Regions from separate parts of the Streptomyces sp. NPDC051738 genome, predicted to be linked through region 3. Evidence: riboswitches for the same ligand, from Rfam matches in the RefSeq annotation. Region 3 holds a riboswitch; each other region holds the start of a gene.
The links. A riboswitch is a leader RNA that binds a small molecule or an ion and turns the genes downstream of it on or off. The one in region 3 is predicted to bind cyclic di-AMP.

Region 1: it holds a riboswitch for cyclic di-AMP, as region 3 does, so the genes downstream of both, ACIA8X_RS37705 (LysM peptidoglycan-binding domain-containing M23 family metallopeptidase) here and ACIA8X_RS14440 (C40 family peptidase) in region 3, are expected to answer to the same signal.
Region 2: it holds a riboswitch for cyclic di-AMP, as region 3 does, so the genes downstream of both, ACIA8X_RS35930 (transglycosylase SLT domain-containing protein) here and ACIA8X_RS14440 (C40 family peptidase) in region 3, are expected to answer to the same signal.
Region 4: it holds a riboswitch for cyclic di-AMP, as region 3 does, so the genes downstream of both, ACIA8X_RS28625 (transglycosylase family protein) here and ACIA8X_RS14440 (C40 family peptidase) in region 3, are expected to answer to the same signal.

What each region holds. Positions count from the first base shown of each region.
Region 1 is NZ_JBITCM010000022.1:31,171-36,325, reverse strand. It holds gene ACIA8X_RS37710 (hypothetical protein) at 1-1,608, opposite strand, end outside; gene ACIA8X_RS37705 (LysM peptidoglycan-binding domain-containing M23 family metallopeptidase) at 1,918-2,880, opposite strand; cyclic di-AMP (ydaO/yuaA leader) riboswitch at 2,885-3,042, opposite strand; gene ACIA8X_RS37700 (alpha-galactosidase) at 3,350-5,155, opposite strand, start outside.
Region 2 is NZ_JBITCM010000020.1:42,334-47,488, reverse strand. It holds gene fahA (fumarylacetoacetase) at 1-703, opposite strand, end outside; gene ACIA8X_RS35940 (carboxymuconolactone decarboxylase family protein) at 909-1,370, shown strand; gene ACIA8X_RS35935 (HAD family hydrolase) at 1,539-2,369, shown strand; gene ACIA8X_RS35930 (transglycosylase SLT domain-containing protein) at 2,384-3,136, opposite strand; cyclic di-AMP (ydaO/yuaA leader) riboswitch at 3,142-3,329, opposite strand; gene ACIA8X_RS35925 (CocE/NonD family hydrolase) at 3,596-5,155, opposite strand, start outside.
Region 3 is NZ_JBITCM010000005.1:269,129-274,283, forward strand. It holds gene ACIA8X_RS14440 (C40 family peptidase) at 114-1,436, opposite strand; cyclic di-AMP (ydaO/yuaA leader) riboswitch at 1,493-1,667, opposite strand; gene ACIA8X_RS14445 (NAD-dependent epimerase/dehydratase family protein) at 1,809-2,867, opposite strand; gene ACIA8X_RS14450 (amidohydrolase) at 3,015-4,712, opposite strand; gene ACIA8X_RS14455 (ABC transporter permease) at 4,754-5,155, opposite strand, start outside.
Region 4 is NZ_JBITCM010000013.1:107,240-112,394, reverse strand. It holds gene ACIA8X_RS28635 (cytochrome P450) at 153-1,433, shown strand; gene ACIA8X_RS28630 (transglycosylase family protein) at 1,601-2,626, shown strand; cyclic di-AMP (ydaO/yuaA leader) riboswitch at 2,822-3,013, shown strand; gene ACIA8X_RS28625 (transglycosylase family protein) at 3,018-3,707, shown strand; gene eno (phosphopyruvate hydratase) at 4,052-5,155, shown strand, end outside.

The DNA.
Region 1 (5,155 bases), on a different contig from region 3:
GCCCGACACGACACCGGGCGGGTCGAAGAGCTTCGCGCTGGTCTGGCTCGCCGGGTTCCACTTCTCGACGTGCGTGGAGTCGAGGAGTTCTGACGCCTTGTCACCGTCCCACCAGATACGGAAGTTGACGCTGGGCGTGGTCGTGGAGACCTTGCCGCCCTGGACGTTGTAGACGCCCGCACCGGGAGCGGTGACGTCGGCGGTGGAGGTCCAGTACTCGTAGCCGGGGTGGTCGGGGTCGATGTCGCCGGTGCTGCCGCGGCCGACGTCGATGTCGGTGTCGTTCTCCCAGTCCGCCGGATGCCGCCCGGTCACCAGGCGCTCTCCGGTGTCGGCGTCGTAGTAGTACCAGGGGAACTGCGGGATGACACCCAGCTCGGCCTGCTGGATGGCGAAGCCCTCCAGGCCGGGGCGGTCGGGGTCGAGGTCGGCGATGTGGAAGCGGTCGCCGTGTCCGGCGCCGTCGACGACGTAGCGCAGGGCGCCGTCGCTGCCCACGACGTAGTTGCCGTCGGCGATCTCGTCCGTGCCGTCCTGGTCGACGTCGACGGTGCGGATCTGGTAGAAACTGGTGGCGCCGCTGTCGGACGGGACGACGTACTTCCAACGGCGGGTCAGGTCCGTGCCGTTGAAGTCCCAGGTCTGGAAGAGGATCCGGAAGACACCGCGCTTGGCACCGACCCGCGTGACCAACTTGGTGACCAGGCTCGGGTGTTGGCCGTCGAGGTAGGCGATGCCGAAGTGGCCGCCGGAGGGGCCGTCCGAGACTAAGTCGTCGGGGACGGGCTGCCGGGTGCGCTCGGTGCCGGTCGTGCCGTCGATCACCGAGACGAACTGGTTCGCGGGTGAGGAGGCGGTGACCCTGGCCCCGTCCGCGAAGGTCGTCCCGTCGGCCGTGTGCACCAGCACCTCGGCCTTCCCGTCGCTGTCGAGGTCGTACACGGTGACGTTGTCGTCGTTGCGGTATCCGCCGATCGCCGTCGAACCGCTGATCGCGGCGGGCGCGGGGTCGTTGGCGCCGTTCCCGCCCACCTGTGTGTACGAGCCGGGACCGAGGTCCACGCGCCACAGCCGCTCACCGGTGAGGGTGTACGCCTCCAGCAGGTCGGGCTTGTCGCGGGTCTGGGAGAGGCGGCTCACGACGAGTTCGTAGCGTCCGTCGCCGTCGAGGTCGCCGGGCCAGGCGTGCTGCACTACGTAGCCGTCGGCGGTGGCGAGCGGGATCTCGGCGTAGCCCCGCGAGAAGTCGAGGGCGGCCGAACTGACCTTCCTCTCGTGCCCGTTGATCACGGCTCGCACGGTGTACGTGCCCACGCCGCGGGTGTTGTCCTTGTACGTCGTGGAGTTGATGACCGGCGCTCGGTTCAGTCGGCGCCCGTTCTTGTACACGTGGAAGGCGACGGCGTTGCCGTACCGCGCGTACTCGGTGCCGAGCAGGCGCCAGCTGAGGAAGGTGCCCTCACCGGAAGGTACGGCGACCAGCCCCCGGTCGAGGTTCTCCACGGTCCGGAGCGGCTCGGCGGCGTGACCGGCGGGCGCGGAGAACAGCCCGGCGAGCAGGGCCGCCGCGGCGACGGCGCCGATTCTTCGGCGTCGATTGGCGTGCACTGGAGCTCCTTTGCGAGAGGGGCGATCAGCCTGTCGGCGAGTTCCTCGACCACGGCGGCGGTGTCGTCGGCGTGCGCGCCGTTGCGGCAGAAAGCGCTTGCAGCACTACGGACACCACTCTGTCCTCGCTCTCCCCTCACTGTCGACGCCCTGGACGCGCCTGCCACAAGATCGCAATGCCGCGATCATGAACAGGCGCACCCGGACGCCGCGCCCATCGCCGACACCGCGCGCCAACACCGAAGGCCGGACCCGGGGATCGGGGTCCGGCCTTCGGTTGCGTGTCAGGCGAGGCAGTCGGCGGCGGGGTCAGCCGATGGCGACGCCCTTGGAGCGGAGGTAGGCGACCGGGTCCACGTCCGAGCCGTAGTCCGGCGTGGTGCGGATCTCGAAGTGCAGGTGCGGGCCGGTCACATTGCCGGTCGCACCGGAGAGGCCGACCTGCTGCCCCGCGGTCACGGTCTGACCGGCCGAGACGGAGAGCGAGGAAAGGTGGGCGTACTGGGCGTAGTAGCCGTCGGCGAGCTGGATGACGACCTGGTTGCCGTACGCGCCGCCCCAACCGGCGGAGACGACGGTGCCCGCGCCGACCGCCTTCAGCGGGGTGCCGGTCACCGCGGAGAAGTCGACGCCGGTGTGGTAGCCGCTGGACCACATGCTGCCCGCCACCTTGTACGCGGTGCCGACGGCGGCCGTGGAGAGGGGGGCGCTGAAGCCGCTGGCGGTGCCGACGGTGTCGGCGCTCTGGTCGGCCTTGGTCGTCGTCGAGGCGGAGGACTTCGAGGCGGACGCATCCGTGGACGACTTCGAGGGCGAAGACGAGGAGGACGAAGGCGAGGAAGCGGACGGCGACTTGGGGGCGCTCGTCGCGGCCTTCTTGCCGCCGATGCTGAGCTTCAGACCGGGGTGGATCAGCGACGGGTCCTCGCCGACGGCCTCACGGTTGTCGGCGTAGAGCTTCTTCCAGCCACCGCTGACGTTCTGCTCGTTCGCGATCTTCGAAAGGTAGTCGCCGACCTTCACGGAATACGTCCGCGTACCCGTCTTCCGGTCCGCGCCCTTCTTCTCGGCGGCCTTCTTCTCGGCCACCTCCTTGCCGGTGGTCGGCAGAGTCTGAACGGCCTTTTCCGAAACGGACTGCAAAGGAGCGGCGTGGGCACCGGTGGCCCCGATGAGCGGGAGAGCGAGAGCGGCTCCGCCGGTTCCGGCGACGGCGATGGAGCGGGTGAAGCGCAGGGACTTCGGGCGGCGGTGCTTACCCTTCGCGGGCATGGCGAATTCCTCTCCGGCGCCTGCGAGGTGAGCTGTCGGGTGCGGGCTGGAGATGCCCGGTCGCGTGGGGACGCGACTTGACCCCAAGCCGTTCCGGAGACCGGAACAGGCGGTTGTACCTGTGGGTCCCCCGCTCCTGCCGTACACGGGTGAGTTTTCGCGGGATCCGGTCGGCGGCAGGATTAGGCGTCCGTCCGGATTGGTGGCGAACGTAAGCGAGGAAGACGCATGGGAACAAGTGAGAGGTTCCGCCCGAATGCGTTCCTGTTGATCCCTTGTGGGAATTACCGGTGACCCTGCGTGAATTATGGGTACGTCGCCCGACTCAAAACCCCTTGAAAAGCATGTGGATTACGTGAACATGACGGGCGACGCACGGTCACGAATATGACGCTCCTCACGTGACTCCGCTCCAGCTTCCTTTACTCCAGAGCGAGTTGGAATGAATGTGCCAATTCGGACAGAAACCCTAGATGCGACGCAGGCGGATAACCGTCGCATCGAGGTCGCCGCGCACATCGGCGTGAAGCCCGTGATGCAGCAATACGGCACCTCGGTGAACTTTGCCCGTTTCACGGCATTCGTACGATGCCGTCGGGTCGAGCCCACGCAGCCGCAGCGCCGGCACGGCCTCGCCGTAGCTCTGCGCCTGGAGCCAGGCGAGCACGACCGTCTCGTCGCCGAGCACGTACTGCACCGCGCTCAGCCCGCCCCGCGGGGGCCTCAGCCGATAGAGGTCCCCACGCTGCACCAGATGCCGGATCTCCTTGTAGAGCTCCACCCATTCCCGCGCCTCGGCGAGCTCGTCCTCGGTCCACTGTGTGAGGTCACCGCCGACGCCGAGCACCCCGGCCATGGCGCTCACGAACCGGAACCGGAGGGAGCTGACCCGGCCGTTGAGCTGGTTGTTCGGGCTGTCGGTGACCCACGCCGCCATGACCCTCGCCGGATGGATCTGGCTGAAGCCGTGCTGGATGGCGAGCCGGTCGAGCGGGTCGGTGTTGTCGGAAGTCCACACCTGGTCCGTGCGGCTCAGCACGCCCAGGTCGATCCGGCCGCCACCACCCGAGCAGGACTCGAAGGCCACGCCCGGGTGGGCGGCCCGCAGCCGGTCCAACAGGGCGTAGAAGGCGCGCACATGGTCGACCCAGAGCCGCTGCGGATACGGCTCACCGGGCCAGCCCGCGTCGCTGAAACAACGGTTGAAATCCCACTTCACGTAGTCGATCGGGGCGCTGGACAGGAGCCCGTCCAGCCGCTGCCAGAGATAGTCCTGGACGTCGTCGCGGGCGAGGTTCAGTACGAGTTGATTGCGGAATTCCGTACGCCTTCGTCCCGCTTGGTACTGCACCCAGTCCGGGTGGGCCCGGTACAGCTCGCTGTCCGGATTGACCATTTCCGGCTCGACCCAGATACCGAACTGCATGCCGAGAGCGTGCACGTAGTCGGCGAGGGGCTTGAGGCCGGACGGGAAGCGGTCCGGGTTGGGCGTCCAGTCGCCGAGCCCGGCGCGGTCACTGGTGCGCGCTCCGAACCAGCCGTCGTCGACGACGAACAGCTCGACGCCGATCGCCGCGGCCCGCCGGGCGAGGGTGCCCTGCTGCTCCTCGGAGATGTCGAACTCCGTCGCCTCCCAGGAGTTGAAGAGCACGGGCCGGTCCTGATCGGCGTCCGGGATCACATAGGCGCGCTGGTAGGCGTGCCAGGCTCGGCTCGCGCCCCCGAAACCGCCGTCGCTCCACAGCCCGGCGAAGACCGGCGTCACGAACGACTCCCCCGCCGCAAGCCGCAACAGCCCCGAGTCGTCGTACCCGACCCCGCCGGTGATCTGCACGCGCGCGTCCGGCAGCTGGGCCACCGCGATCCGCCACGACCCCGACCAGGCGAGGGCGCAGCCGTACACCTCACCGCGCTCCTCGGTGGCGTCGGTGTCGAGCGCGACCCACGGCAGGAGCGGGTGCCCGGTGTGGCCGCGGCGGCTACCGATGATCTTCTCACCGTAGGTGAGGGGCGACTGCGTCAGGCGGGACTCCGCGGCCCAGCGTCCGTGCAGCTGGGACAGCCGCCAGTCCTCGCGGTCGGGCAGGGTCCAGGTGGCGGAGTCGGCGCGCAGCAGCTCCAGGTCGGGCCCCTGGTTGTCCAGGGTCACCCAGCGCTCCACGACGTCGTCGCGCATCAGGTAGTGCAGCGTGATGGCCAGCGCGCCGTCCCGGAACCGGAGCTTCAACTCCTCGCCCGCAGCACCCTCCGCACCCTCGGTGCCCCCGGTCTCGTA
Region 2 (5,155 bases), on a different contig from region 3:
AGGCCTGGATGTCGCGTGCCGACCAGTCGTTGAGCAGGCACAGGCCGAAGACGTGTTCGCGGAAGTCGCCCAGTGCCACCGGACGGCCCATCTCCGACGGGACGCCGACCACGAAGCCGACCTCGGCCTCGATGTCGAGGCGGACCGACGGGCCGAAGAGCGGCGCCGGATCGGTGGGGGCCTTGCGCTGGCCGGAGGGCCGTACGACATACGTGTCGGAGACCACGACCGTGCCCGAGCGGCCGTGGTAACCGATCGGCAGGTGCTTCCAGTTGGGGGTCAGGGAGTCCGCGGCGTCCGGGCGGAAGATCTGGCCGACGTTCCGGGCGTGGTTCTCGGAGGCGTAGAAGTCGACGTAGTCAGCGACCTCGAAGGGGAGGTGCAGGGTCACCGACGACAGCGGATGGAGGAGGTCCGCGATGGCCTCCTGGTGCGCCGGCACCGTCACCCACGCCGTCAGGGCGCGCCGCACGTCCGACCAGGTGGTGCGGCCGGCGGCGAGCAGCGGGTTCAGGGTGTCCTGCGCGAGCAGCGGGGCGTACGGCGAGCCGAGCGTGTAGGCCGCCTTGCCCGCGTCGAGGACGTGGTCGCCGAGCCGGACGCCGATCCTGCGCGCGGAGTCCGAGCCGGGGAGGGAGAAGACGCCGTACGGAAGGTTGTGCGTGCCGAAGGGGTCGCCCTCGGGGAGATCGAAGGGGGGCATGGGGTGCTGCCTCACTCTCATCCGCTCCGTATGCCATTGCCATGTGTTCGGGCCACACGTTACGTGTGAGTCGCGTGTCTTGGGCAGTGCGGAGATCGCGTCGCCGAGCCGGCGAATCACCAGGTCGCCGCAGTGCGGTCACACCTGGCTTCTCCGCTTCGTCAGTGCAGTGAGGACGGAATCACTCACCCAGGAGGCGAGAACCATGCAGGCACGGATGACCAACCCCGCGTACGTCCTGTCCGGCGGGATGAAGGGGATCGGTACTCTCTTCCAGGCGATCGGGGAGGGTGGCCTGTCGCAGGAGCTGGCCGAGATCGTCGGGCTGCGCGCCAGCCAGATCAACGGGTGCGGCGCCTGTGTGCACGGTCACACGACCAATCTGCGCAAGGCGGGGGTGAGCGACGATCGGATCGACTCGGTCTCCGCCTGGCGCGAGGCGCCCTGGTTCACCGACGCCGAGCGGGCCGCGCTGCAGCTGACCGAGGCGATGACGAGGCTCGCGGACCGTTCGCACGAGTCGGTGCCGGACGCGTTGTGGGACGAAGTGGCCGACCACTTCGACGAGAAGGAACTGTCGGCGCTGATCCTCACCGTCGCCGTCACCAACATGTTCAACCGAATCAACACCACCATCAAGGAGCCCGCAGGCACCACGTGGGGGTGAAATCGCCACAAGCGGAGGGAAGTTGCCACCCGGAAGCGGAACGGGGGAAAGGACCGGAGACAGAAGCGGAACCAGAGCCGCAACCGGAACAGGTGTCAACACATGTGAACACAGCAGCCGTCCGGTTCGCGTCGAGTCGACGGGGCCTCCTGTCCGTATTCTCTGATCATGGCCGCACCTATCGCATATTCACTCATCGCCACTGACCTGGACGGGACGCTGCTCCGAGGCGACGACACGCTCTCGGACCGGTCCATCGACGCGCTCGCGCTGGTGGCGGCGGCCGGTGCACAGCACCTCGTCGTGACAGGGCGGCCGGCGCCCAGAGTGCGGCCGCTCCTCGACGCCCTGGGCAGCACGGGGCTCGCGGTGTGCGGACAGGGCGCGCAGTTGTACGACGCCGGCGCGGACCGTCTGCTGTGGTCCGTCACCCTGGACCGGGAGTTGGCGGAGACCGCGCTCGGCAAGATCGAGGCCGAGGTGGGGCAGGTGTACGCCGCCGTCGACCAGGACGGCGTCGACGGCCTCACGCTCATCGAGCCCGGGTATCTGATGCCCCACCCCACCCTGCCCGCCGTACGCGTCCAGCATCGCGACGACCTGTGGTGCGAGCCGATCAGCAAGGTGCTGCTGCGCCATCCCAGCCTCTCGGACGACGAGTTGGCGGCGACGGCGCGCTCGGTGGTCGGCTCCCTCGCTACGGTCACCATGTCGGGGCCCGGGACCGTCGAACTCCAGCCATGCGGCATCACCAAGGCGACCGGTCTCGCGCTCGCGGCCGAGCATCTCGGCCTCGGCGCGCACGAGACCATCGCCTTCGGGGACATGCCCAACGACATCCCCATGTTCGACTGGGCCGCGCGCGGGGTCGCCATGGCCAACGCGCACCCCGAACTCAAGGCGGTCGCCGACGAGATCACCCTGTCGAACGAGGACGACGGCATCGCCGTCGTCCTCGAGCGACTGTTCGTGGGCAGCCTGGCCGATTTCGCCCAGTAAGCCCAGGTCTTTGCCTAGTAGGGCCCGTTCACGTTGTCGATCGAGCCGTATCGCGCGGCCGCGTAGTTGCACGCGGCCACGATGTTCGCGACCGGGTCGAAGGGGTCGTACACCGTCCCCGGCACGTGATACGAGGCGAAGGTCGGGTCGATGACCTGCAGGAGGCCCTTGGACGGGGTGCCCTTGGCGGCGTTGGAGTCCCAGTTGTTGATGGCGGACGGGTTGCCGGAGGACTCACGCATGATGTTGCGGTGAATGCCCTCGTACGATCCCGGAATTCCGTTTTGCGCCATGATGTCCAGCGCGTTGCGGATCCAGCCGTCGAGGTTGTTCGGGAAGGTCTTCACGGAGGCCTGGGTCGCCTGGGCGACGGAGGACTTCTTGGCGGGGGCGGACGCCTTGTCGGCCGTGTTGCTCGCCGTGCTCGCCTTCTTCGTCGCGCGGACCTTCAGGTCGAGGCCCGGGTGGATCAGCCGGGGGTTGTCGCCGATGGCCTTGCGGTTGTCCTTGTAGAGCTGCTTCCAGCCGCCCTGGGCGTCGTACCGGTCCGCGATTCCGTAGAGCGAATCGCCCTTTTTCGTGGTGTACGTGACGGATCCGACCTTGGCCGGGGCGGTGGCCTGGGCGGTGGCCTGGGCCGGCTCTGCGGCGCTCGCGGTGGTCGCGCTCAGGAGCGGGAGGGCGAGGGCGGCGGTGCCGGTGCCGGCGGCGATGACGTGGCGGGTGAGCGGGCTGGTACGGGGGCGGCGGTGCTTGCCTCGGGGCATGGCGCTGTTCCTCTCCGGCGCCTGCGAGGTGAGCTGTCGGGTTCGGGCGGGGAGGTGCCCGGTCGCACCGCCGGGTGGCAGCGTGACTTAACCCCGAGCCGCGCCGGTGCGCCATCAAGGCGGCCGGTTCGGCGACTTACCTGGGTCCCCCGCTCCTGCCGTGCGTGAGTGAGTGAGTCGGTGGGTGAATCGGGCGGCGGCAGGATTCGGCGTCCGCCCGACGAGCGGGAACGTATGCGAGAGCACATGCCCGGAACAAGTGCCGTGGCCCCTGTCGTGCCGGTTGACCATGGTCTGGTGCGTATGGGGCACTTGATCCTTTGCGGTTGCCAAGCCTCAACTTGCGCTTGGCGCAAGGAGGGACGCGGTCTGCCGGGCAGGGTGGGCGACTACCCGTGCGTGACCCAACTCACTGGCATCCACAAGAGCGGCAAATCGGGCAATGAATCCAACTCGCCTTTAACCGGCTGTCCGTGGAGTCCGTTTCTCCCATGTCCGGTGGAAAAGTACCTCTTGGCCCTCCAGGCAGATCACCTCGTTGGAGGTGACGAAGTGCTCCTTGCCGCAGCTGATCTCCGAGCGCGTGTGCACCGTGGCGTCCCACGCCAGCTCCGGGCGGTGCAGGCGGATTGACCACTCCGAGCGGGTGCGGGCCGACAGGGGGTCCGCCTCGTTGATCGTGTACGTCTCCAGGGCGTCCTCGGTGAACTCCAGACCGTCGGGGTACACGCGCGTGCCGCCGTAGCGAGGGTCGACCTCCAGGCGCCACTCGCCCTTGGCCACGTCCCGTACGACGAGTCGCTCGGGGCGCGGTTCGTCCAGCGTGATGGGGGTGTTCACGCCGAGCGGCTCCGCCTGCTCCGGTTCCTCGAAGGTGATCTCCGTTTCCTCGCAGCCGATCGCTGTCCCGTCCAACGCACGTGCGCGTACCGGAAGTTCCAGGGAGCTCCCCGCCGGTTCGAGGGTGAAGCCCGCCGACGAGTCGGGCTGGGGCCAGATCCACGGCCAGTACGCGGAGGAGACCGCGAGACGGATGCGGTGACCGGGCGGGAAGACGTGGCCGATGCCGTTCAGCTCGAAGGTCACGTCCTCGGTGGCCCCCGGCTCCCACGGCACCGCACGATCCCGGCCATGGCGGGCCGACAGGTTCAGCACGCCCCGCGTGACCAGGGTCGAGGAGCCGTCGGGCGCCACGTCGCACAGCCGGGCCACGACCTGCCCGCGCGGCACCTCCGACGTCAGCCGCAGCCGCACCTTCGGCCGCCCCAACACCCAGGTCTCCTCGCCCACTTCGAACTCGAAGCACGCCGATCGCCCGTCCTCCTCCCGCTGGTCGGGCGGCAGGTCGGCATCGTTGCCGAAGGGAAAGAAACGGCCGGCGTCGAGGCCCGTATGCATGGGGGAGCGGACCAGGACGGGGGCGCCCTGGAAGGCGTACGTCAGCCCGCTCACGTGAGGAGAGGGCCAGGCCGGCTCGCCGACCCAGCGGCCGGGCAGCTCGGCGTACACCGTGGCAGGGCGGTGAGAGTCGCTGACGTACGCGCGCAGCAGGGGCTCGGACATGACGCCGGTGTCCTCGCCCTTCAGCCAGTGGTCCCACCAGCGCAACGTCTCCTGGAGGAAGCCGATCGCCGGGCCCGGCGGCAGGCCGCGGTCGGGGTACTGGTGCGACCAGGGGCCGATCAGGCCGCGGACACGGTCGGTGGGCAGGTGCTCCACGAGGCGCAGGACCGTGTCGCGGTACGGGTCGTGCCAGCCGCCCACCGCAAGGACGGCGGCGTCGATCGCGCCGTAGTCCTCGCAGACGCTGCCGTGGCGCCAGTAGTCGTCGCGGGTCTGGTGGTTCAGCCAGGTGTGGATGAACGGGTCCACGGACTCCAGACGCCCCAGCCACATGTCGCGCCAGGCCTCGCCGACGTACTGCGGATCCGGCGGCCGGGAGACGAAGGCGAGCATCGTCGACGCCCAGGCGTGCATGTCCACCGCCAGGACGGAACCTCCCATGTAGTGCACGTCGTT
Region 3 (5,155 bases):
TTGTCAGGACGTATCGACCAAGGGGCGGAAGGAGACCACCCCGCCCTGCGCAGGCGGGGCGGGGCGGCTGGTGGGCGGGGTGACGCGGGGTGGCTGGTGGGCCGGGCGAAAGCTCAGGCGGGCCGTATCACGCTGTGGATCGCCGACTCCCCGGCGTAGTGGATCGACTCCTCGCGTATGACCCGTCCCGGGCCGGGGGCGTGGATCATCATGCCGTTACCGGAGTAGATGCCGACGTGGCCGGCGTGGAAGAGGACCAGGTCGCCGGGCTCGACGTAGGTGAGGGCGATGCCGCGGCCGGCGGTCGCCTGCTCCTGCGGGGTGCGGGGGAGCGTGATGCCGGCGGCCTTCCAGGCGGCCTGGGTGAGGCCCCCGCTGTCGTAGGCGCCTGGGCCCGTCGTGCCCCAGACGCAGGGCTTGCCGATCTGGGCGAGGGCGAAGTCCAGGGCGCGCACGGCCGGGGTGTCCTGGGGTGCGGTGGCGGTGGTCGCGAGGGTGCCGGCGGGCGGAACTGCCGTGCCGGGCCAGGCCGTTGCGCCCGCCGGGACCGGGGTCAGGTCGGAGGCTCCGAGGTCCTGCAGCGCTTGCCACTGCGTCTCCGGCGAGGGCTGGCCCAGGGGGCTCTCGATCGCCGTGAGTGCCGTGCTCTGCTGCGTGGTGTACGCGGACAGCAGCCCGCGGGCGCGGTCGAGCTTGCGCTGGTTCTGCTCCTTGGTGGTCCGCAGGGAGGAGCGCGGCGGTTCGGCAGTCGGGGCCGGCAGGGCGAGGGCGGTCCCGGTGATCTGACTGCTCTGCATGCTCTGATTACCCAGCGCGCCCTGGGTGGTCCAGCCGGTCTCCGGCGGAGCAGCCTCGGGAGCGGCCGGCAGGGCGGCGATCGGGCCGGCGGTCAGCTCCGCCACGGCAGCCGCTGCGGTGGCCGGAGCCGCCGGCAGCTCGGCGACCGGTGCGGCGGGCAACTCCAGGGCGGCGCGGCCGGACGGCTCCCGCCCCCGGTCGGTGAGGCCCTCCAGCGCACGCTCCGCCGGGCGCGCGGGCCGTACCCCGGTGGGACCGTCCGGCATTCTGTCCCTCGGCAGCACCGCCGGGACGATCGGACCCGCCTTGGAGCGGGCGGCGTCGAACCACTGCCGGGTGACGCTGTCGAGCGCGGGGTCGCTGCGCCCGCTCTCCTCGCCGCGGGTGCTTCGGGCGGCGACGGGCCCGCGTCCGGCATCCGTCGGCCGGTCGGCGCGCTTGCGCGGTCCCGTCGACGCCGCGCGCGTGGCGTTGAAGGTACCCGTGTCGGACTCGGCCTGGTCGTAGAGGGAGCTGACCCTCCGGCTGACCTCCTCGCGGCTCGGTGTCTCGTCCCCCGCGGAGGGGGCGGCGTTGGCCGTCTGGGCGAGCAGTGCCACAGAGGTGAGAGCCGCCGACGCGAGTGCGGAATTGCGCATGCCTGGGAGGCTCAGAGCCCCCGGACGCGCGGTGCGTTCCGGCGCCATGGGCGACGTACTCCTTCCGTGCTCCGCCTACCGGGTTAGCTGACGGGTTCGGGCGATCGGTTCCGGAAGGTGTGCCCTACGGCCCTTGCCCCGAAGGGCGGTTGGGCCGATTCACCCCAAGTTCGGTTGGGTCCCCGGCTCCAGTGGTCCCAGCGGACGCACCGGACTCGGCGGAGGCCGCACGTCCCGACGGGGTTCGCCGGAGGTCGTCGTGCGGCCTAGGCGTAACCTAGCCAACTTGTGTGACTCGCGTGAAGGTTGACGTGTGAAATGTCCGATACGTTTTTGTGACCTTCGACGCTCGGGGCGGCCGGACGGCCGGATTCACTTCGCGGCGCGTTGACTCCGCCACGCCGCGTAGTGATCGAGGACCGTCTGCTCGATCGGGCGGTAGGTGAGGCCGAGTTCGTTCACGCTCCGGCTGTTGTCCACCCGGAAGCGGATGCCGAGGTGCTTCCGGATGTAGTCCTGCGTCAGCCCGAAGGCCGGGCCCAGGACGCGTACGGGCCAGTGCGGGAGCGCGGTGCGCGGGAGGCGGAGGTCGCGGGGGTGGCGGCTGCGGAGGATGCGGGCCATCTCGTGGAACGACGTCATGGTCGGGGCGGCGAGGATGTAACGGCCCTTCGCGTCCGGGTTCTCCGCCGCCGCGATGTGGGCGTGGGCCACGTCGCGCACGTCCACCGTGGTGAAGCTGAAGTCCGGGGCGCCGTAGAAGAAGTAGCCCTTGAACAGCTCCTCCAGCAGGAAGAGGCTGCCGGACTCCGAGGCGGGCGTGAGGGAAGGGCCCAGGATCAGGCCGGGGTTGACCGCCACCATCCGCCAGCGGCCCTGGGCGGCCTCCGCGTCCCAGGCCGCGCGCTCCGCGACCGTCTTGGCGTAGTGGTAGGGGTTGTTCTCCACCGTGCTGGTGGTGTTGAAGTACCGCTCCGACAGCACGGCGTCGTCCATCGCCAGGACGTCGGCGTAGTCACCGAAGATCGCGCCCACGGTCGAGGTGAGGACGAGTTTCTCGACCGTGGGCGTCCGCTCGATGGCCGCCAGCACGTTGCGCGTGCCGAGCAGCGCCGGGTCGACCATGTCCCGGCGACCGTCCTTGATCTTCTCCGGCATACGGAACGGCGACGCCACATGGAACACCACCCGGCAACCGCTCATCGCCTCGTCGAAGGCGCCCTCCTTCAGCAAGTCCGCCTCGAACAGGGACAGTTGACCGGGGTGCGTCTCCTGCAGCTCCCGCAGCGGGCGCATCTTCGCCGTGTCCGCGGTGCTCCGCACGGTGCTGTGGACCTCGTACCCCCGCTCCAGCAGCCGCTTGACCAGATGGCTGCCGACGAACCCGCTGCCACCGGTGACCAGTACGACCCTCGACCCGACTGCGCCCACCGTCACTCCTTCTTCCGCGCGGAAGATCGGTCGATCACGGTAGCGGCGTCACCAATGCACGGCCATGCTTTCGAAAAGGTGGAGCAGAAGGTGGGACAGGCCGAAGGTGGACAGGCCGAAGGTGGAGCAGGCCAGCAGGCGGAGCCCTCAACTCTCGTACACGACCCGTCCGTCGAACACCGTCATGACCACCTCCGCGTCCGTGATCGCGTGCGGATCCAGATCCAGCAGCGGACGGTCCAGGACACAGAGGTCGGCGACCTTGCCGACCTCCACGGACCCCTTCCACTCCTCGGCGAAGTCCTGCCGGGCCGGGTTGATCGTGTACGCCCGCAGCGCCTCGGCCAGCTCCACGCACTGCTCCGGGCCGCTCTGCCGCCCGCTCGCCTTCGACTCCCGCAGCATCATCGCGGCCACGCCCTGCCGCCAGTCGGGCGCGGTGATCGGCGCGTCGGAGCTGGCGCAGACCGCGACCCCGGCCTCGACGGTGGAGCGCACCGGCCACTGGTAGGCGGAGCGTTCGGTGCCGATGACCTCGTCCATCAGGTCGGAGATGGTCCACTTGATGGCCGGGTTCATGTTGACGCCGTAGCCGTGCGCGGCCAGCTTGGCGAGGCTGTCGGCGCCGATGAAGTCGCCGTGGATGACGTAGTGCCGGGCGTCCGGGCGGGGCGAGGCGGCGTTCGCGGCGAGGAAGGCGTCCACGACCGTGTCGATGGCCCGGTCCCCGGTGACGTGCACGCCCAGCTGGAAGCCGGCCTCGTGCGCCAGCCGGATCATCTCGCGCAGTTCGGCGACCTGCAGTGCCGGGGTGGTGCCGTGCACGCACAACGCGCCGTGGCCGCCATCCGCGTACGGCTCGTTCATCCAGGCCGTGCGGTTCGGCGGAACCCCGTCGCCGAAGATCTTCACGCCGATCGCCCGCAACAGACGGGGGTCCGCGGACTCCGGCCGCCGCAGCTCGGCCAGCCCCTTGCGTACGTCGTCCGCCGAGCCGCCCATGGGCGCGGGCAGCAGCAACACACTGACCCGGGCGTCGAGTTGACCGTCCTCGGCGAGTTCGGCGTACGCGGTCCAGTTGTCGGTGCTCAGACCGCCGAACAGGGTCTCCGCGCCGCCGGGGCCGAGGCCCGGCTCGGTGTAGCTGGTGATGCCGCGCGTGTGCAGCTCCCGCACCACCGCCTCGATGGCCTGGCGGCGCCGGCCGACGGTGGGGGAGGGGAGCGCTGCCTGGACGAGCTTCCCGGCCGCCTCCCGCAGGATGCCCGTGGGCTCCCCGTCGGGGTCGACGTCGATGACACCGCCGGGCGGTGGCGTGCTGTTCGCGTCGACCCCGCAGACGCGCAGGGCCGCGCTGTTGACCCACACCATGTGCTGGGAGAAGTCGGTCAGACAGACCGGGTTCTCGGGCGCCACGGCGTCCAGGTCCCGCCGGTGCGGGAAGCGCTGCGGATCCGCCAGACACTCCGCGAGATACCCGGCGTCCCAGCCCAGCCCGACGATCCACTCACCGGGGCGGGATTCCCGCACGGCCCGCTCCACGACCGCGGCGATGTCGGCGATCGTCCCCACCGCCGGATTCCCGACGTCCAGGGCGAAGGGCGGCTTGGCCAGGCCGTACGCGGCCCCGTGCAGATGCGAGTCGTTGATGCCGGGCAGCACGGTCCGGCCGTCGAGCTCGACGACCCGCGTGCCGGGACCGGCCAGCGCACGCATCTCGGCGTCGCTGCCGACGGCGACGATGTCGCGCCCGCGCACGGCCACGCCCTCGGCGACCGTGAAACCGGCGTCGACGGTGAGGACCTGACCGCCGGTCAGGACGAGGGTGGGGGTGCTGTCGCTCACGCGAGGCCTTTCTGCGAGGTGGGGGGGGGAGTCGTTGGTGGTCATCGCGTCTGCCGCGGACCGAAGTAGGCGAGCGCCGCGCCCGCCACCAGGGCCGTTCCCTGCGCCATCTGCTGCCAGAACGTGGGCACGTTCAGCAGCGTGAGGCCGTTCTGCAGACAGCCGAGGAAGAGTACGCCGAGCAGCACTCCGAAGACGGAGCCCGAGCCGCCCGTCAGAGCGACCCCGCCGAGCAGGACGGCGGTCAGCACGGTCAGCTCGAACCCGGCGCCCGAGGTCCCGGCGACGACGCTGTCCAGCACGGATGCCTTGATGGCCCCGGCGAGGGCGGCGGCCACACCCGTGACGACGAACAGGGTGAACGGCGTACGGCGGACGTCGATGCCGGAGAGATGGGCGGCCTCCCGGTTGACGCCGATGGCGAAGACGTGCCGCCCGGCCGG
Region 4 (5,155 bases), on a different contig from region 3:
CCGCCCGGTCTCCCTGTTAGTACGGTGCGGCCTGGTCTCCCCGTCAGTACGGTGCCGCCCGGCTCCCCGTCAGTACGGTGCCACCCGGGCTCCCCGAAGCGCCCCCCACCACCGGGCCACAGCACGACGACACCTCCGGATACCGTCAAGGAGTGACCGACCAGCCCACCCCCACCAGCGCCACCCCCGAGGCCCCCGAACTCTTCACCTGGGAGTTCGCGACGGACCCCTACCCCGCCTACGCCTGGCTCCGCGAACACGCCCCCGTCCACAGGACCCGCCTCCCCAGCGGCGTGGAGGCCTGGCTGGTCACCCGCTACGTCGACGCCAAGCAGGCCCTCGCCGACGGTCGTCTGTCCAAGAACCCGGCCCACCACGACGAGCCCGCGCACGCCAAGGGCAAGACCGGTATCCCCGGTGAGCGCAAGGCCGAGTTGATGACGCATCTGCTCAACATCGACCCGCCGGACCACACGCGGCTGCGCCGCCTCGTCTCCAAGGCCTTCACGCCCCGCAGGGTCGCCGAGTTCGCCCCGCGGGTGCGGGAGCTCACCGATCAGCTGATCGACGGGTTCGCCGCCGAGGGGAGCGCCGATCTCATCCACGAGTTCGCGTTCCCGCTCCCCATCTACGCCATCTGCGACCTGCTCGGCGTCCCCCGCGAGGACCAGGACGACTTCCGGGACTGGGCGGGCATGATGATCCGCCACCAGGGCGGCCCCAGAGGGGGTGTCGCGCGGTCGGTGAAGAAGATGCGCGGCTATCTCGCCGACCTCATCCACCGCAAGCGCGAGGCACTCCCCGACACCCCCACCCCCGGCGAGGACCTCATCTCCGGCCTCATCCGCGCCTCCGACCACGGTGAGCACCTCACCGAGAACGAGGCCGCCGCGATGGCCTTCATCCTGCTGTTCGCCGGCTTCGAGACGACGGTCAACCTCATCGGCAACGGCACCTACGCCCTGCTCACCCACCCCGAGCAGCGCGCCCGCCTCCAGACCTCCCTCGCCGCCCACGACACGGCCCTCCTCGAAACCGGTGTGGAGGAACTCCTCCGCTACGACGGCCCCGTGGAACTCGCCACCTGGCGCTTCGCCACCGAACCGCTCAGCATTGGTGGGCAGCTCATCGCCCCCGGCGACCCGGTCCTCGTCGTCCTGGCCGCCGCCGACCGGGACCCGGAGCGGTTCGCCGACCCTGACGTCCTCGACCTGGGCCGCCGCGACAACCAGCACCTCGGCTACGGCCACGGCATCCACTACTGCCTCGGCGCCCCGCTCGCCCGTCTGGAGGGCCAGACCGCCCTGGCCACCCTCCTCACCCGCCTCCCGGATCTGCAACTCGCCGTGGACCCGGCCGAGTTGCGCTGGCGCGGCGGTCTCATCATGCGCGGACTGCGTACGCTTCCGGTGGAGTTCACCCCTGTTAGGTGAGTTCGTCCACCACCGCAAACGTGACACGCACTCAAGTCTGTGATCTTCACGTGATCTACGCGGCATTAACTTGTGACAAGTGATCGTCTGCCTATACGTTCACGGATCAACGACGGCGCCCAGGTTTCGCGCGCCGCGGTCACCGTTGTCTCGCGAAAGGTCCCCGCATGCTCTCCGGGAACGGTCGCCACCGACGCCCCCGTCAGGCTCCGGCTCTTCTCGTCGCGGCCGGAGTGACCGGCTCCGCCGTCGTCATCCCGCTCCTCGCCGCCACGGGCGCGAGCGCCGCCGAGGGCAACGTCTGGGACAAGGTGGCCGAATGCGAGAGCGGCGGCTCCTGGAGCGCCGCCGACGACGGCGACGGGCGCTACGGCGGACTGCAGTTGACCCAGGAGGACTGGGACGAGTACGGCGGCCTCGACTACGCGTCGAGCCCCAACCTGGCGAGCCGCTCCCAGCAGATCGCCGTGGCCCAGAAGATCCTCGCGGACCAGGGTGTCGGCGCCTGGCGCACCTGCGGACTGCTCAGTGGGCTCACGAAGGAGTCCGGCTCGGCCGACGTCGACACCGGTGTCGACGAGGACTCGCCGTCCGCGGTATCGGGATCCTCCGGATTGCTTGATTCATCCGGTTCGTCCAATTCGTCGGGCTCGTCGCAGTCCAATGGGTCGTCCGGCGACTCCTCCAATGCTTCGAATTCCCCCGGCTCGTCGAGCGGCTCCGCCGATGATTCGTCCGAATCCTCCCGGGATTCTTCATCTTCGCCCTCTTCTTCCACTAAGGGCGACAGTTCCGCCGAGTCCGATACGTCATCCGACGCAGAGGCCTCGCAGTCGCCCGACGGCTCCCCTGCGGGCACACCCGAAAGCGACAATCAGGACAACTCGGAGTCGGCGGCGGGCTCCTGGGGCCTCGTCGACACCGGCGCTGTCGACACCGCCGACGCCGCGACCGGGTCGGGGCGCCATCGCGGTGCCACTGCCGACGAGAGCGAGGCCGCCGAGGGCACCGCCAAGTCGTCCGGCCGCCACGCCTCGTACACCGTCCGCGCAGGCGACACTCTCGCCTCCATCGCCGACTCCCTTGACCTCGACGGCGGGTGGCGTGCGCTGTATCAGGCGAACCAGCAGGACATCGGTGCTGACGCGAATCACATCTTCCCCGGTCAGACCCTGGAAGTACCTGCCGAATAGGGTGAAAAGCAGCGGGAGTTCGCGCCCCGCTTCGCACCTGAATGTCCGTTTTGATAGCAGTGAGAGATAGATCTCAGAAGCCCTGATCGTCTTTGTCATTCCGCGAATTGCGCGTCTACGGTCGTGATCGCTCGTCACCACGAGCCCCGGCTGCCGCAACGCCGAATCCTGCCAGCGGCCGTACGGGAACAGTCGTCGCGTCAAGCGCCGTAGGCAGGAGCGGGGGACCCAAGGTTTGTGCCGGGTCCGGCAGTTGAGGCCCTTCGGGGCCGCACGGCCGGAGTCGGCTTGGGGTGAAGTCGCGTGCCAGCACCAGCGGTACGCGGCCGGGCAACTCAACCGGCCCGAACCCGACAGCTCACCTCGCAGGCGTCGGTGAGGGGATCCTTCCATGCTGTTTTCCAGCAAGGGCAAGCACCGTCGTCCGTCCAAGGCCGCTCGTGCCATCGCCGTCGTCGGCGTCACCGGTGCCGCCGCCGTCGCCGCTCCGCTGATGGCGGCCGGCAGTGCCTCCGCCGCCACCGCCTCCGAGTGGGACGCCGTCGCCCAGTGCGAGGCCGGCGGCAACTGGTCGATCAACACCGGCAACGGCTACTACGGCGGTCTGCAGTTCTCCGCCTCCACCTGGGCCGCGTACGGCGGCACCGCGTACGCCTCCACCGCCGACCAGGCCACCAAGGCCCAGCAGATCGAGATAGCCGAGAAGGTCCTCGCGGGCCAGGGCAAGGGTGCCTGGCCGAACTGCGGCACCGGCCTGTCGAGCGCCGCGTACAACGGCTCGTCGAGCGGCTCCTCGCAGAGCAGCGAGACCACCACGCGCTCCACCGAGCAGCAGTCGGCCTCCCGCTCCGCCGAGCGTCCGGCCGCCGAGAAGAAGTCGACCAAGACCGTCACCACCCCGACCGGCGAGAAGGTCAAGAAGGGTGACGGCGAGTACAAGGTCGTCAAGGGTGACACCCTCAGCACGATCGCGGCTGAGCACGACGTCAAGGGCGGCTGGGAGAAGCTGTTCAAGCTGAACAAGGACATCGTCGAGGACGCCGACCTGATCTACCCGGGCCAGCAGCTGCACCTGAAGTAACAGCGGGTCGGTAGCTGAACCACAGGGCCCTCACATCCGTGGACCTCATAGTGAAGACCTCGTGAGGGTCACCCCCGTCCCCCACGGGTTCCCCGCTCCGGTGCGTGTTCCCCCGTACGCACCGGGGCGGGGTTTTTTGTGCGCCCGGGTCGAGTGCCCCGACTCGGCACCCCGGACTCGGCGCCCCGGACTCGGCACCCCGGGTTTTTGTTCCGTTCGGAAACAATTTGCCATCGGTTCTGTTCACGGAGCGGTCGACCGCTGGCCGATCGCCCGGAGCCGGTTAGGCTCATCTCGCAGCACCCTCCGGGGTCTGCGTACCCACGTCACATCCCAAGAAGGAGATGCTCGTGCCGTCCATCGACGTCGTCGTAGCCCGGGAAATCCTGGACTCCCGAGGCAACCCCACGGTCGAGGTCGAGGTCGGCCTCGACGACGGCAGCACGGGTCGTGCCGCCGTTCCGTCCGGCGCCTCGACGGGCGCCTTCGAGGCCATCGAGCTCCGCGACGGTGACCCCAACCGCTACCTGGGCAAGGGTGTCGAGAAGGCCGTCCTCGCCGTCATCGAGCAGATCGGCCCGGAGCTCGTCGGCTACGACGCCACCGAGCAGCGCCTGATCGACCAGGCGATGTTCGACCTGGACGCCACCGACAACAAGGGCTCGCTCGGCGCCAACGCCATCCTCGGCGTCTCCCTGGCCGTCGCCCACGCCGCCTCCGAGGCGTCCGACCTCCCCCTCTTCCGCTACCTGGGCGGCCCGAACGCGCACCTGCTGCCGGTGCCGATGATGAACATCCTGAACGGCGGCTCGCACGCCGACTCCAACGTGGACATCCAGGAGTTCATGATCGCCCCGATCGGCGCGGAGTCCTTCTCCGAGGCGCTGCGCTGGGGCGCCGAGGTCTACCACACCCTCAAGAAGGTGCTGAAGACCAAGGGCCTGTCCACCGGCCTCGGCGACGAGGGCGGCTTCGCCCCGAACCTGGAGTCCAACCGCGCCGCGCTCGACCTCATCATCGAGGCCATCAAGCAGGCCGGTTACGTCCCCGGCGAGCAGATCGCGCTCGCGCTCGACGTCGCCGCGTCCGAGTTCTACAAGGACGGCTCGTACGAGTTCGAGGGCAAGTCCCGCTCGGCCGCCGAGATGACCGAGTACTACGAGGAGCTCGTGGCGGCCTACCCGCTCGTCTCCATCGAGGACCCGCTGTTCGAGGACGACTGGGCCGGCTGGAAGGTCATCACCGACAAGCTGGGCGACAAGGTCCAGATCGTCGGCGACGACCTGTTCGTCACCAACCCGGAGCGCCTGGCCCGCGGCATCGAGGAGGGCTCCGCCAACGCCCTGCTCGTCAAGGTCAACCAGATCGGTTCGCTGACCGAGACCCTGGACGCCGTCGAGATGGCCCAGCGCAACGGCTTCAAGTGCATGATGTCCCACCGCTCCGGC